Regions from separate parts of the Clostridium sp. AN503 genome, predicted to be linked through region 1. Evidence: predicted binding sites of a transcription regulator. Region 1 holds the regulator's gene; each other region holds the start of a gene.
What was found. The regulator NrdR, encoded in region 1, represses ribonucleotide reductase genes. The targets are predictions, from matches to a motif close to CACNANATNTNGTG.

Region 1 (3,166 bases):
GTTCCAAGCTGCCTCAAGATCACACGGTTCTGCTCCAGCAGCGGCAGGCCGCCGCCCACGGATATGACCGACCGGTCCGTCTCTGCCAAAAGCTTTTCCAGCACCCTGGTCTCTGCCCGGCGGAATGCCGGTTCTCCCTGGGTGGCAAAAATGTCAGAAATGGACATGCCCGCCTCTATCTCGATCATCTGGTCCGTATCCAGCAAAGGACTGCCTGCTGCCGCCGCATATGCGCCGCCCACACGGGTCTTGCCCGCCCCCATAAAACCGATCAGGATCACGTTCTGTTTCATCACGCATCCCCTCCCAGAAACCGGGACAGAAGCTCCCGCGCTCCGTCGATCACAGGCTCCGGTATCTTTACCTCAGGATACCACATTTCATAAGCTGCAATCCCCTGATATAAAAGCATGTCCAGCCCGTTGCTGGTCCTGGCTCCTGCAGCCGCTGCAAGCTTCATGAACTTCGTCTCCACAGGCGTATAGATCACGTCAAACGCCGCGCCCAACTTCTCATAAAACTCCGGCTCTGTGACCGGCGCAGCTTCCACATCCGGATGCATCCCCACACTGGTGGTCTGTACGGCCAGGCAGTCTTTCTCCGGGATGGAACGCCACTCTGAAAGCGCCAGCGGCACAAGAAGCTCCCTGCCGAACCGCCCATTGATATCATCCGACAGAGCACGCGCCTTATCCACACTCCGGTTGAGCACATAGACCCGGGCCGCGCCTTCCTTCGCCAGTACATAGGCTGCCGCCTTCGCAGCGCCGCCTGCTCCCAGAAGGATGCATGTCTCATCCTGTATCTCCATACCAGCTTCCGTCATGGCCCGGAAAAGCCCTGCTGCATCCGTATTATATCCTTTATAGCCCAGTTCATCCCGCACCAGGGTATTGACCGCACCGATCGCCTCCGCAGCCTCATCGATGCCGCACAGATGCTCCATGACTGCCTGCTTGTGAGGGATCGTCACATTGACGCCGGTCACGTTTAAGGCATACGCGCCTCTCACCGCAGCGCCCACCTGTCCAGGCTGTACCTTAAACGGCACATAGGTCATATCCACGCCGATCTGCTCCGAATAGTAGTTGTGCATCATCGGGGACATGGAGTGCTCGATCGGGCATCCCATCACCCCGCATACCATAGTCTTTCCGCTTGTCTTCATTGGTCAGTCTCTTTTCTCAGTTTCTTTTTATATAGATACAGCACAGGAGCTTCCAGGTAACGCTTCAGAACGATCTGGATCTCCTCCTTTGGATCAATGGGTTTCACCAGGATTCCATAGATCCCGCACCGGTTTGCGCCGTACACATCCGTGAACAGCTGGTCTCCCACAAACAGGGTCGTATCCCTGTCGGTCCCCATGATCTCCATGGCCTTTAGATAATTCCTGATCCCCGGTTTGCCCGCCTTGTGGATATAGGGTGAGTTTACCTTCTCTGCAAAAGACGCCACCCGCGGTTCCTTATTGTTTGATAAAAGGCAGGTCCTGATCCCCAGCCTGTGAAGCCGCTCAAACAGAACAAGCGCCCGCTTGTCCGCCGGCGCTCCGTGAGGAACCAGAGTATTGTCAATATCGAAGATCACCCCGCGGATGCCCCTTTCCTGCCACTGCTCCCAGGGTATCGCATCTGTACTGTCCAGCCACTCCTTCGGGTAAAATTGTTCTAGTATCAATGCCGGTCTCTCCTTCTATAAATGTCACTTATTCTTCAGCAGCTTGCCCAGCTCTTCCATAAACGTATTCACATCCTTGAACTCCCGGTATACGGATGCGAAACGTACATAAGCAACCTCATCCATCTGCTTGAGCCTGCGCATCACCAGCTCACCGATGGCGGAAGTCTCCACTTCCTTCTCCTCCATATTGAAGATCTGGTTCTCGATCTCGTCGATCATGGAATTGATCTGCTGTGTGGATACGGGACGCTTGTGGCAGGAGTGGATGATCCCCGCCTCGATCTTGGAGCGGTCGTAAGCCTCCCTGGAACGGTCCTTCTTGATCACCATAAGCGGCATGGTCTCTAATTTTTCATAAGTTGTAAAGCGCTTCCCACAGGTCTCGCACTGACGGCGGCGCCGGATAGAGCTGTTGTCATCTGCCGGCCTGGAATCGATTACCTTCGTATCTGCTGCGTTGCAATATGGACATTTCAACTTTTTTTCCTCCTGGTTTTCAACCCCTTGATTTGGTTTTACGTCAATGTTTTACGTCAACTTACATTACGTCTATTTTACATTACCTGCCAAATATGCGCAAGCTGTTTTTCAGCCGGGGATGACGTGTTGGGATATCATATGGATTGCCGTGCCGGCGGCAGCCGCCATAAACTGCGGTCATAACTGGCTAATCATACTTACAGGCTTTCTCCACATCCTTGAGCTTCTTGATCTCCACCAGGATGATATCGTCCCCGATCTGTTTCACGTCGCAGAAGGAGATCACATACTCCTTTTCCCGTCCAAATATCCCGCAAAGGCACCCTGGCCCTGGTACGATCAGATGGGTGATACATCCGGTACACGGGTCAAATTCCACATCTCCCACATACCCCAGCCGTTTGCAGTCGCAGATATTGATCACTTCTTTTTTTTTAAATCAAAAATACGCATAGTCTACACCTGATTTCTCCCTTAGTGTATTCTATGCGTATTTTTCTGTTTTGTCCGTCCGGACCCTGAATTCCGTTTTATATGGGATATTCCGGAACTCCGGGCAATCCCTGCGTCTGATAAACCGGAGGATACTTTTCGTCCTTTATGGTCAGATAGAACCGTATATTGGTACAGACCAGATAGGGTGCGATCCAGATATAACCGATCCCAAACGTCAGATATCCCAATATAAAGATCCCGAAAAAGCTGAATTCCAGCCGGATCATCCGCCAGATATTCCCCTGCATCAGGTCTTTGCTGAACCGCATGGCTTCCATCACCCGAAGCTGAGGATCTTCAACCAATGCAGGCAGGGCCATAGCATAACGGCACAGGACGGCGATCGGCACCACCAGCATCAGGGGATATCCCACCAGGAAGCCTGCGCCGATATGCCTGCCGACAGAGAACAATATCCACAACAGCAGTCCCGGCAGACAGGACAGGATACTGTAAAGTGTCAAAAGGGACATAAGACCCAGATACCGTGGGAAATGATTCTTCACTG
Region 2 (3,166 bases), on a different contig from region 1:
AGCACACTTATCGTTAAGCCGCTGCATCACCTTTAACGCAAACTCTTTTCCTTCCGGATCGGTGTGGGATTTCCCGGTCATCCGCATGCACATCTCATGAAGGCCGGCATAGCCCAGAGAGATCGTTGAATAACCGTTAAACAAAAGCTTATCGATGGTCTCTCCTTTTTTCAGTCTCGCCAGCGCCCCATTCTGCCAGAGGATCGGCGCCACATCCGATATCGTACCCAACAGACGCTCGTGCCTGCAGCGGAGTCCCCGGTGGCACAGCTCCAGACGCTCATCCAGAATATCCCAGAACCGTTCCATATTCCCGTCGGAGGAACAGGCCACATCCACCAGGTTGATGGTCACCACTCCCTGGTTGAACCGGCCGTAAAACTTGTGGCTTCCGTCCGGATTCCGCTGGGAATCCTCCACAGTCAGGAAGGAACGGCAGCCCATGCAGGTATATACATTTCCGCGCTTCAGTTCCTTCATGATCTTTGCAGAAATATAATCGGGCACCATGCGCTTTGCCGTACATTTTGCCGCCAGCTCTGTCAGATACCAGTACGGGGCGTCCTCGGTGATATTGTCCTCATCCAGCACATAGATCAGCTTGGGAAATGCAGGAGTGATCCATACGCCCTTCTCATTCTTCACTCCCTGCATCCTCTGGAGCATCACTTCCTCGATGATCAGGGCCAGATCCTCCCTGGTACGTCCCTTGGGGACTTCATCCAGATACATAAACACCGTAACGAACGGCGCCTGGCCATTACAGGTCATCAGAGTGATGAGCTGGTACTGTATGGTCTGGATGCCGCTCCTGATCTCCTCTTTCAGGCGGCGCTCCACCACCTTGCTGACAATCGCCTCATCCAGGCTCTCACCACACTCCTCACGCTCTGCGATCACGCTCTTACGGATCTTCTGCCTGCTGATATCCACAAACGGCGCCAAATGGGAAAGAGTAAAGGACTGACCGCCATATTGGTTGCTGGCTACCTGCGCAACAATCTGAGTGGTCACATTGCAGGCGGTAAAAAAGCTGTGCGGCTTCTCGATCATGGTCTCGCTGATGACCGTACCGTTCTGCAGCATGTCCTCCAGGTTGATCAGGTCGCAGTTGTGCTCCTTCTGCGCATAATAGTCCGTATCATGGAAATGGATGATCCCCGCCTCGTGGGCCTGGACGATCTCCTCCGGCAGCAGCACACGCCGGCTTAAGTCCTTGCTGACCTCACCTGCCATATAGTCACGCTGAGTGGAATTGATCACCGGGTTCTTGTTGGAATTCTCCTGCTTTACCTCTTCATTGATATGCTCCAGCAGAGAAAGGATGCCGTTATCCGTAGTGTTGGATTTACGGGTCAATTCCCTTTTATAGCGGTAACGCACATACTTCTGTGCCACCTCATAACCGCGCATCTCCATGATACCCGTCTCTACCATATCCTGGATATCTTCCACGTTGACTGCATGCGTCGCTTCGTCTACCATTTTTGCGATCGTCTCTGCCACTGCATTTATCTGATCCTCATTCATCTGGTGAATCCGCTCCACGCTCAGATTCGCCTTCCTGATTGCGTTTACGATTTTGGATACATCAAAGGATACTTCTTTCCCATTTCTTTTGATAACATTTGTTTTTACTTCCATTTTGTTTCCACTCCCTTTAGCGTATACTATATGTTGTCTATGTAAGCACTAAAATAATCTATATCTAGTGTCCTGTAATATCATACTACAAAACATAGAAGAAGGGAAGGGGTAATTTCAATAATATTTTCTTGAATATTCAAATCATATAAGGTATGATAAAACATGTGTGAATTTTGTCTGAGATTGGGAGGTTTTAATATTGAAGCAAAAGATAAAACAGATATTGTGCATCCTGCTGGCCTGCCAGCTTTTTATAATCACTGCCTGGGCAAAACCCACCTGGCCTGCGGATACGGGGATCCAGGCCGAGGCAGGTATAGTCATGGATGCGGAATCAGGCGCAGTCCTGTTCGGCCAGGGTATCCATGAGACTTATCCGCCCGCAAGCATCACCAAGATCCTCACCGCTCTGATCGTGCTGGAGCACAGCAGTTTAGATGAGACTGTCACCTTCTCCGAAACTGCCATGATGAGCGTGGAATCCGACAGTGGAAACAAGTTAAGCCTTGTTGCCGGAGACCAGATGTCGGTGGAGGACTGCCTCTATTCCCTGCTCCTCATCTCCGTGAACCAGGCTGCCAATGCCCTTGCCGAACATGTGGCGGGAAGCATCCCTGAATTTGTGGATATGATGAACGCGAAGCTGGAGGAGTTAGGCTGCGTGGAAAGTCATTTTGACAATCCTTCCGGGCTGAACGGCGATACCCAGTATGTGTCCGCCTATGACATGGCGCTGATCGCCCAGGCCGCTTACAAAAATGAGACGCTTTTAAAGATCAATTCCACCCTTACCCATACGATCGCACCTACCACCAACAACCCGGACGGGGTTTCCTTCCGGACGGAGCACCGTCTCCTCTATACGGACGATCCCTCCAGCCCCTTCTATTTCCCGGCGGCTGTGGCAGGAAAGACCGGATATCTGTTAAAAGCGGGAAATACACTGGTGACTTATGCGGAAAGCGATGGCCGGAAGATCATTTCCGTCATCCTGAAAGGACAGCAGGGTCAGACCCGCCAGTATTTCCTGGATGGAAAGGAGCTGCTTGACTTCGGCTTCCGCAGTTTCCAGAACCTGAATATTGCCGACAACGAATCCCGCTATGTGACTGGTGATGAGACACTCAGCCTGGATACCGGACAGTTCAAGGCCTCCGATCTTGTGATCGAGCCCGGCAGGGTGCTTACCCTGCCGAAGAACGCTTCCTTCGCAGATGCCGACTTATCCCTGGAGGAGCTTCCTGCACATCATCCGGACAACGCAGTGGCGCTCCTTAAGTACACTTACGATGAACGGACCATCGGAACAGCATATCTGCTGGCAAAGGATGGAGTTCAGGTGAACGGCACTCTGGCAGATGTCCCTCCAGAGGATCCTTCGGACACGGCAAATCCAGACTCAACGCCCAGTTCATCAGATGATGCGCTGAAACATACAGGGAGCCGGTCCCTCGCCCCAGTGCTTATAGCGCTGCTGGTGATCCTCCTGGTCGGCCTTGCAGCCGGCGGTGTTGCCTGG
Region 3 (3,166 bases), 2.0 Mb from region 1:
GACCGTGGACAAGATGATGCAGAACCGGGAGCGGATCCATCCGGGAACCTATCTGGGAAAGGGAAAGATCGAGGAGGTTCGGGAGCGTATCTGGGAGCTTAACGCCACCGGAGTTGTCTGTGATGATGAACTCTCTCCGGCCCAGCTTCGGAATCTGGAGGATGCGCTGGATACCAAGGTCATGGACCGGACTATGGTCATCCTGGATATCTTTGCGGCAAGGGCTACCACCAGCGAGGGGAAGATCCAGGTAGAGCTGGCCCAGCTCAAGTACCGGGCAGCCCGGCTGGTGGGACTTAGAAGCTCCCTGTCCCGTCTGGGCGGCGGCATCGGGACCAGAGGTCCGGGTGAGAAAAAGCTGGAGATGGACCGTCGTCTGATCCATGAGCGGATCGGACAGCTGAAAGCAGAGCTGGAGGAAGTGAAGCGCCACCGGGATGTGATACGGAAACAGCGGGAAAAGGCCCACACGCCTGTTGCCGCGATCGTGGGCTATACTAATGCGGGGAAGTCCACACTGTTAAATCGTCTGACGGATGCAGGGATACTGGCGGAAGATAAGCTGTTCGCAACCCTGGACCCGACCACCCGCGGCCTGGAGCTGGAGAGCGGACAGAAGATTCTTCTGACGGATACCGTAGGATTTATCCGGAAGCTGCCCCACCATCTGATCGAAGCGTTCAAGAGCACGCTGGAGGAAGCAAAATACAGTGATATCATCCTTCACGTAGTGGACTGCTCCAACCCCAATATGGATATGCAGATGCATGTGGTGTATGAAACCCTGCGTGAGCTGGAAGTGGAGGACAAGATCATCGTCACGGTCTTCAATAAGACGGACAAAAAAACAGATGATGAATTTCCGAGAGATCTTAAGTCGGATTATCAGGTGCGGATCTCTGCAAAAACCGGGGAAGGATTAGGAGAGCTTATAGATACCCTGGAAAAGATCTTAAGAAGTCAGAAAGTGTATCTGGAACGTCTCTTTTCTTACCAGGAAGCGGGAAAGATTCAGACGATTCGGAAGTATGGGGAGCTGCTCTCGGAGGAGTACGAGGCGGACGGAATCGCCGTAAAAGCCTATGTTCCGGCAGAATTATTCGCCGGTCTGGTGACAAAACCGTGATGTCCCGTTGGACAGATCAGTTATAAGAAAATGTGATAAGACACAATATCTATGTTTCGCGTTTTTGAGCAAAACTAGATATTGTGTTTTCTTTTTGGCTCTGCTATAATCTATAACATAGCGCGATGATCGCGGTGAATTTTTTGGGAGTATTCGGTGGTTGAACCGGCAGGTGCGAAAGGAGAAAGGGATTTCATGATCAATGTAGTAAAACGCGACGGGGAAGTTGCGGAGTTTAGTCTGAATAAGATCACAGAGGCGATTAAGAAAGCATTTAAGGCTACGGGAAAGGATTACAACAACGAGATACTGGAGCTGCTGTCTCTGCGTGTGACCTCTGATTTCCAGGGGAAGATGCATGAGGGCAGTATTTCCGTAGAGCAGATACAGGACAGTGTCGAGCATGTGCTGGAGCAGACCGGTTATACGGATGTGGCGAAGGCTTATATTTTGTACCGCAAGCAGCGGGAGAAGATCCGCAACATGAAGACGACCATCCTGGATTACAAGGATGTGGTGAACAGCTACGTGAAGGTGGAAGACTGGCGTGTCAAGGAGAATTCCACTGTTACATATTCTGTGGGGGGACTGATCTTAAGCAACTCCGGTGCGGTCACTGCCAACTACTGGCTGTCTGAGATCTACGACCAGGAGATCGCGGAGGCACACCGCAATGCGGATATCCATATCCACGATCTGTCCATGCTGACCGGATACTGTGCAGGCTGGTCCTTAAAGCAGCTTTTGATCGAAGGGCTGGGCGGTATCCCGGGCAAGATCACCTCTGCACCGGCGAAGCATTTATCCGTGCTCTGCAACCAGATGGTGAACTTTCTGGGCATTATGCAGAATGAGTGGGCGGGCGCCCAGGCATTCTCTTCCTTTGATACCTATCTGGCTCCATTTGTGAAAGCGGACAACCTAACCTATCAGGAAGTAAAGAAATGTATTGAATCCTTCATTTACGGCGTCAATACTCCAAGCCGCTGGGGGACCCAGGCACCGTTCTCCAACATCACCCTGGACTGGACCGTTCCGAATGATATGGCGGAGCTTCCGGCGATCGTGGGCGGCAAGGAGATGGATTTTAAGTACAAGGACTGCAAACGCGAGATGGATATGGTCAATAAGGCATTTATTGAGACCATGATCGAGGGCGATGCCAACGGCCGCGGTTTCCAGTATCCGATCCCTACCTATTCCATTACCAGGGATTTTGACTGGTCAGACACGGAGAACAACCGGCTGCTGTTTGAGATGACCTCCAAGTACGGCACCCCGTATTTTTCCAACTATATCAACAGCGATATGGAGCCGAGCGATGTGCGCAGCATGTGCTGCCGTCTGCGCCTGGACCTTCGGGAGCTGCGCAAGAAGACCGGCGGATTCTTCGGTTCCGGCGAGAGCACCGGATCTGTAGGCGTTGTGACCATCAATATGCCGAGGATCGCATATCTTGCAAAGGATGAAGAGGATTTTTACGATAAGCTGGACAATATGATGGATATTTCGGCCCGTTCCTTAAGGGTGAAGCGGGAAGTGATCACGAAGCTTTTAAACGGCGGTCTGTATCCCTATACAAAGAGGTATCTGGGCAGCTTTGAGAATCATTTTTCCACCATCGGGCTGATCGGTATGAATGAGGTGGGCTTAAATGCCAGATGGATCGGAAAGGATATGACGGACCCGGAGACCCAGCAGTTTACCAAGGATGTGCTGAACCATATGAGGGAGCGTCTGGTGATGTACCAGGAGCAGTATGGCGACTTATATAACCTTGAGGCAACCCCTGCGGAGTCCACTACCTATCGTCTGGCAAAACATGATGTGAAGAAATACCCGGACATCAAGACAGCGGGCTGCAAGGGAGACACCCCTTACTATACCAACAGCTCCCATCTGCCGGTGGATTATACCGCGGACATTTTCGAGGCGCTGGATATCCAGGATCAGCTTCAGACCCTGTACACATCAGGGACCGTGTTCCATGCATTCCTGGGAGAGAAGCTGCCTGACTGGAAGGCCGCAGCAAAGCTGGTG
Region 4 (3,166 bases), 790 kb from region 1:
ATCCTCGTCCTTCCACGGGGACAGAAAAGAACGGCAGCCCATACAGCTGAAAACGTTGCCCTCGTAATTCTCGCGCATCTTCTTTGCGGATATGTAATCCGGGTACATCCGTTTTGCCGAACACTGTACCGCAAGACGTGTCACATAGTCGTACGCCCCGCCTTTTAGGCAGTTGCATTCATCCAGCACATAGATCAGCTTGGGGAATGCCGGGGTCACATAGACTCCCTGCTCGTTCTTCGTTCCCTCCAGCCTCTGGCGCAGGATCTCCTCGATGATCATCACGTTTTCTTCTACATACTCGTAATCCGGCTCGATCTGCATAAACAGGGTCACAAAGGGCGCCTGACCGTTGGTGGTCATCAGAGTGTTGATCTGATACTGGATCGTCTGGACGCCTGACTTTAATTCGTCGCGCAGGCGGATGTTCACAATACGTTTTAGCTCTGCCTCTCCAATGCTGCCGGACTGCTCACCGCCTGCCTCCAGGCCAAACTCCCTGCGCAGCTCCCGGTCGTATTTTTCACGGCTCCTGCGCAGATATTTTCCCAGATGCTTTACCGCCACGGACTGTCCTCCATACTGGTTGCTGGCAACCGCCGCGATGATCTGCGTTGTGACGATACAGGCCACCTGAAAGCTCTTCGGCGACTCGATCAGTTTCCCGTTCATCACGGTTCCATGATCCAGCATATCCCCGATATCGATCAGACAGCAGTTAAAGATCGGCTGGATAAAATAATCGGCATCATGGAAATGCAGCACTCCATTCTCATGGGCCATGGTGATCTGCTCCGGCAAAAGCAGCCTTTTAGTCACATCCCTGGAGACCTCTCCCGCAATGTAATCCCTCTGGGTAGATGCCAGCGTGGTGTTCTTGTTGGAGTTCTCCTCCGCCAGCTCCTTATTCTCATTGCGGATCAGCTTGAGAATGGACTCATCCGTGGTGTTGGATTTACGCAGCAGCGCCCTCTGAAAGCGGTAGATCATATATTTCTTCGCGAGAGCATACTTGTTGCGCTCCACCAGACGCGCCTCGATCATATCCTGGATCGTCTCTACCGGCATCACGTCCGTGGCCTGCGATTCCACATAGCGGATCGTGTCCTCGATCAGGGCCGCGTCCACCCGCTCCTGCTCCTCCACTGTCTCATTGGCTTTTTCTATGGCGGCGCGGATCTTCTCCGCGTCATAGGCCGCTACACGGCCGTCACGTTTCTGTACTTTCATGGTAATCCCCCTTATGATAAATAAAGCAGATTAAGATCCTGGCTGCACCTGGATCTTGATCCGGCTGATCTGGTCAGTTTTGTCTGTTTACTATATTTTGTTTGTAGGTTTTCGCAAAGCGCTATATATAGTTTGATCTTCTTTTTCTGTAGGATTTTATTATAATCGGTGACTGCCTCTTTGTCTATATCATAATCCATAAAAAAGTTCTTGATGCAGCGGTATGCAGCGGTACTTCCCCCGGGATAAAGCCTGGGATTTTCTTTGGTCAGGCGATCTTTTACCAGCTTCTGTTCGCATTGCAAAATGCAATATATATTTGACATTTTGCAATGTGTATGGTATAGTGGAATCAGGAGGCAGGACCAATGAAAAATCTGAAATTGAAATCGGCGCGTGCCGCCAAAGATATGTCGCAGGGAGACCTGGCGGCTGTCGTCGGGGTGACGAGGCAGACCATCGGCATGATCGAAACCGGCGATTATAACCCGTCTTTGAAGCTCTGCATCGCAATCTGCAAAGCTCTGGACAAAACATTGGATGACTTATTTTGGGAGGTATGATGATATGGATGAACGTGTGAAAAGTACTTATGAAAAGATTTACGCGGAATTGTTCCGGATCGTCCTGTTTGGATGCTGTGTATCGATCATAATCAAGACCGCTGTGCTGGGGATGGGCGCCCTGGACTGTATCCCGGAATATCCGATCTTGGTTGGATGCCCTGTCTATCTTCTGATACGGGGCAGGATGCTGGGTGTGACGCAGGTTATGGTTCCTGCAAATAAGTTTAAACAGAATCTGGTGCTCGCGTTAGTCTGCGCTCTGGCGGTTTCTGTATTTGTGTTCGTGGCGGTTCTGCAAAACAGGGGTAAGGACGTGGAATGGGCGAATGTGCTGGGGTTTGCATTTTCTTTTATTGGATGCTTTTTGGCGGCACAGATTGGATTCCGGAAGTGGGCGGATCGGCAGCAGAAAAAGATGGATGATAAGTATGATGATTAGTCCGCAGATTAGTCCGCAGTGCACCTCCATTCCGCTTCGCTGCATGCCCTCTGTGCGCTTTCACACCAGGCTCGAAAAACCCTCGCCAAGTGTTCAATGCGTCGGTCGCGGGCTGTCGCATTGGTCGCGTTGATCTACTACGCAGTGCACCTCCATTCCGCTTCGCTGCATGTCGGTCGCGGGCTGTCGCCCTATGTCAAGAAACAGAGTGGAACCGCCGCTCGAAAGCAAGCTTTCGGACGGCGGTTCCACTCTGTTTCTTTCCGCACTGCTCATAGCTAGCACGAAAATTGGCTCTCGTACAGGTTTGCGTAGAATCCTTTTTTCTCTAATAACCCTTCATGCGTCCCCTGCTCTATAATGTGTCCGTCTTTCATCACCAGTATCACATCTGCTTCTCGGATCGTCGACAATCTATGTGCCACAATAAAGCTGGTTCTCCCTTCCATCATCACAGCAAATGCCTTTTGGATGCGGATCTCAGTTCGTGTGTCTATGGAGGAGGTGGCTTCGTCCAGGATCAGCATTGGCGGCAGGCAGAGCATGACGCGGGCGATGCACAGCAGCTGCTTCTGGCCCTGGGACAGGTTTCCTCCGTCTTCTGAGATCACAGTGTCGTAGCCCTGGGGCATCCTTTTGATGAAGCTGTGGGCATGGGCCTCTTTGGCGGCATGGATGACCTCTTCGTCTGTGGCGTCTGGCCGGCCATAGGCAATGTTTTCACGGATCGTTCCGGATTTCAGCCAGGTCTCCTGCAGTACCATGCCGTAGCTGGTCCTCAGGCTTTTTCTTGTCACATGACGGATATCTTCTCCGGATACCTGGATCGAACCGCCCATCACATCATAAAAGCGCATCAGCAGGTTGATCATGGTCGTCTTGCCGCAGCCGGTCGGACCTACGATGGCAATCCTCTGGCCCGGCTTCACGT

Region 2: nrdD (anaerobic ribonucleoside-triphosphate reductase) is a predicted target of NrdR. The motif match lies at 1,669-1,682, and genes of this name have one in related genera.
Region 3: AB1I67_RS10960 (ribonucleoside triphosphate reductase) is a predicted target of NrdR. The motif match lies at 1,199-1,212, and genes of this name have one in related genera.
Region 4: nrdD (anaerobic ribonucleoside-triphosphate reductase) is a predicted target of NrdR. The motif match lies at 1,319-1,332, and genes of this name have one in related genera.

What each region holds. Positions count from the first base shown of each region.
Region 1 is NZ_JBFDTP010000002.1:2,811,329-2,814,494, forward strand. Features, by position in the region: gene AB1I67_RS20315 (shikimate kinase) at 1-293, opposite strand, end outside; gene aroE (shikimate dehydrogenase) at 293-1,168, opposite strand; gene AB1I67_RS20325 (YqeG family HAD IIIA-type phosphatase) at 1,165-1,677, opposite strand; gene nrdR (transcriptional regulator NrdR) at 1,705-2,160, opposite strand; gene AB1I67_RS20335 (YlmC/YmxH family sporulation protein) at 2,351-2,587, opposite strand; gene AB1I67_RS20340 (DUF975 family protein) at 2,694-3,166, opposite strand, start outside.
Region 2 is NZ_JBFDTP010000001.1:205,017-208,182, forward strand. Features, by position in the region: gene nrdD (anaerobic ribonucleoside-triphosphate reductase) at 1-1,644, opposite strand, end outside; gene AB1I67_RS00885 (D-alanyl-D-alanine carboxypeptidase family protein) at 1,847-3,166, shown strand, end outside.
Region 3 is NZ_JBFDTP010000002.1:807,289-810,454, forward strand. Features, by position in the region: gene hflX (GTPase HflX) at 1-1,126, shown strand, start outside; gene AB1I67_RS10960 (ribonucleoside triphosphate reductase) at 1,322-3,166, shown strand, end outside.
Region 4 is NZ_JBFDTP010000002.1:2,020,153-2,023,318, forward strand. Features, by position in the region: gene nrdD (anaerobic ribonucleoside-triphosphate reductase) at 1-1,230, opposite strand, end outside; gene AB1I67_RS16680 (helix-turn-helix transcriptional regulator) at 1,599-1,793, shown strand; gene AB1I67_RS16685 (DUF6773 family protein) at 1,798-2,235, shown strand; gene AB1I67_RS16690 (ABC transporter ATP-binding protein) at 2,514-3,166, opposite strand, start outside.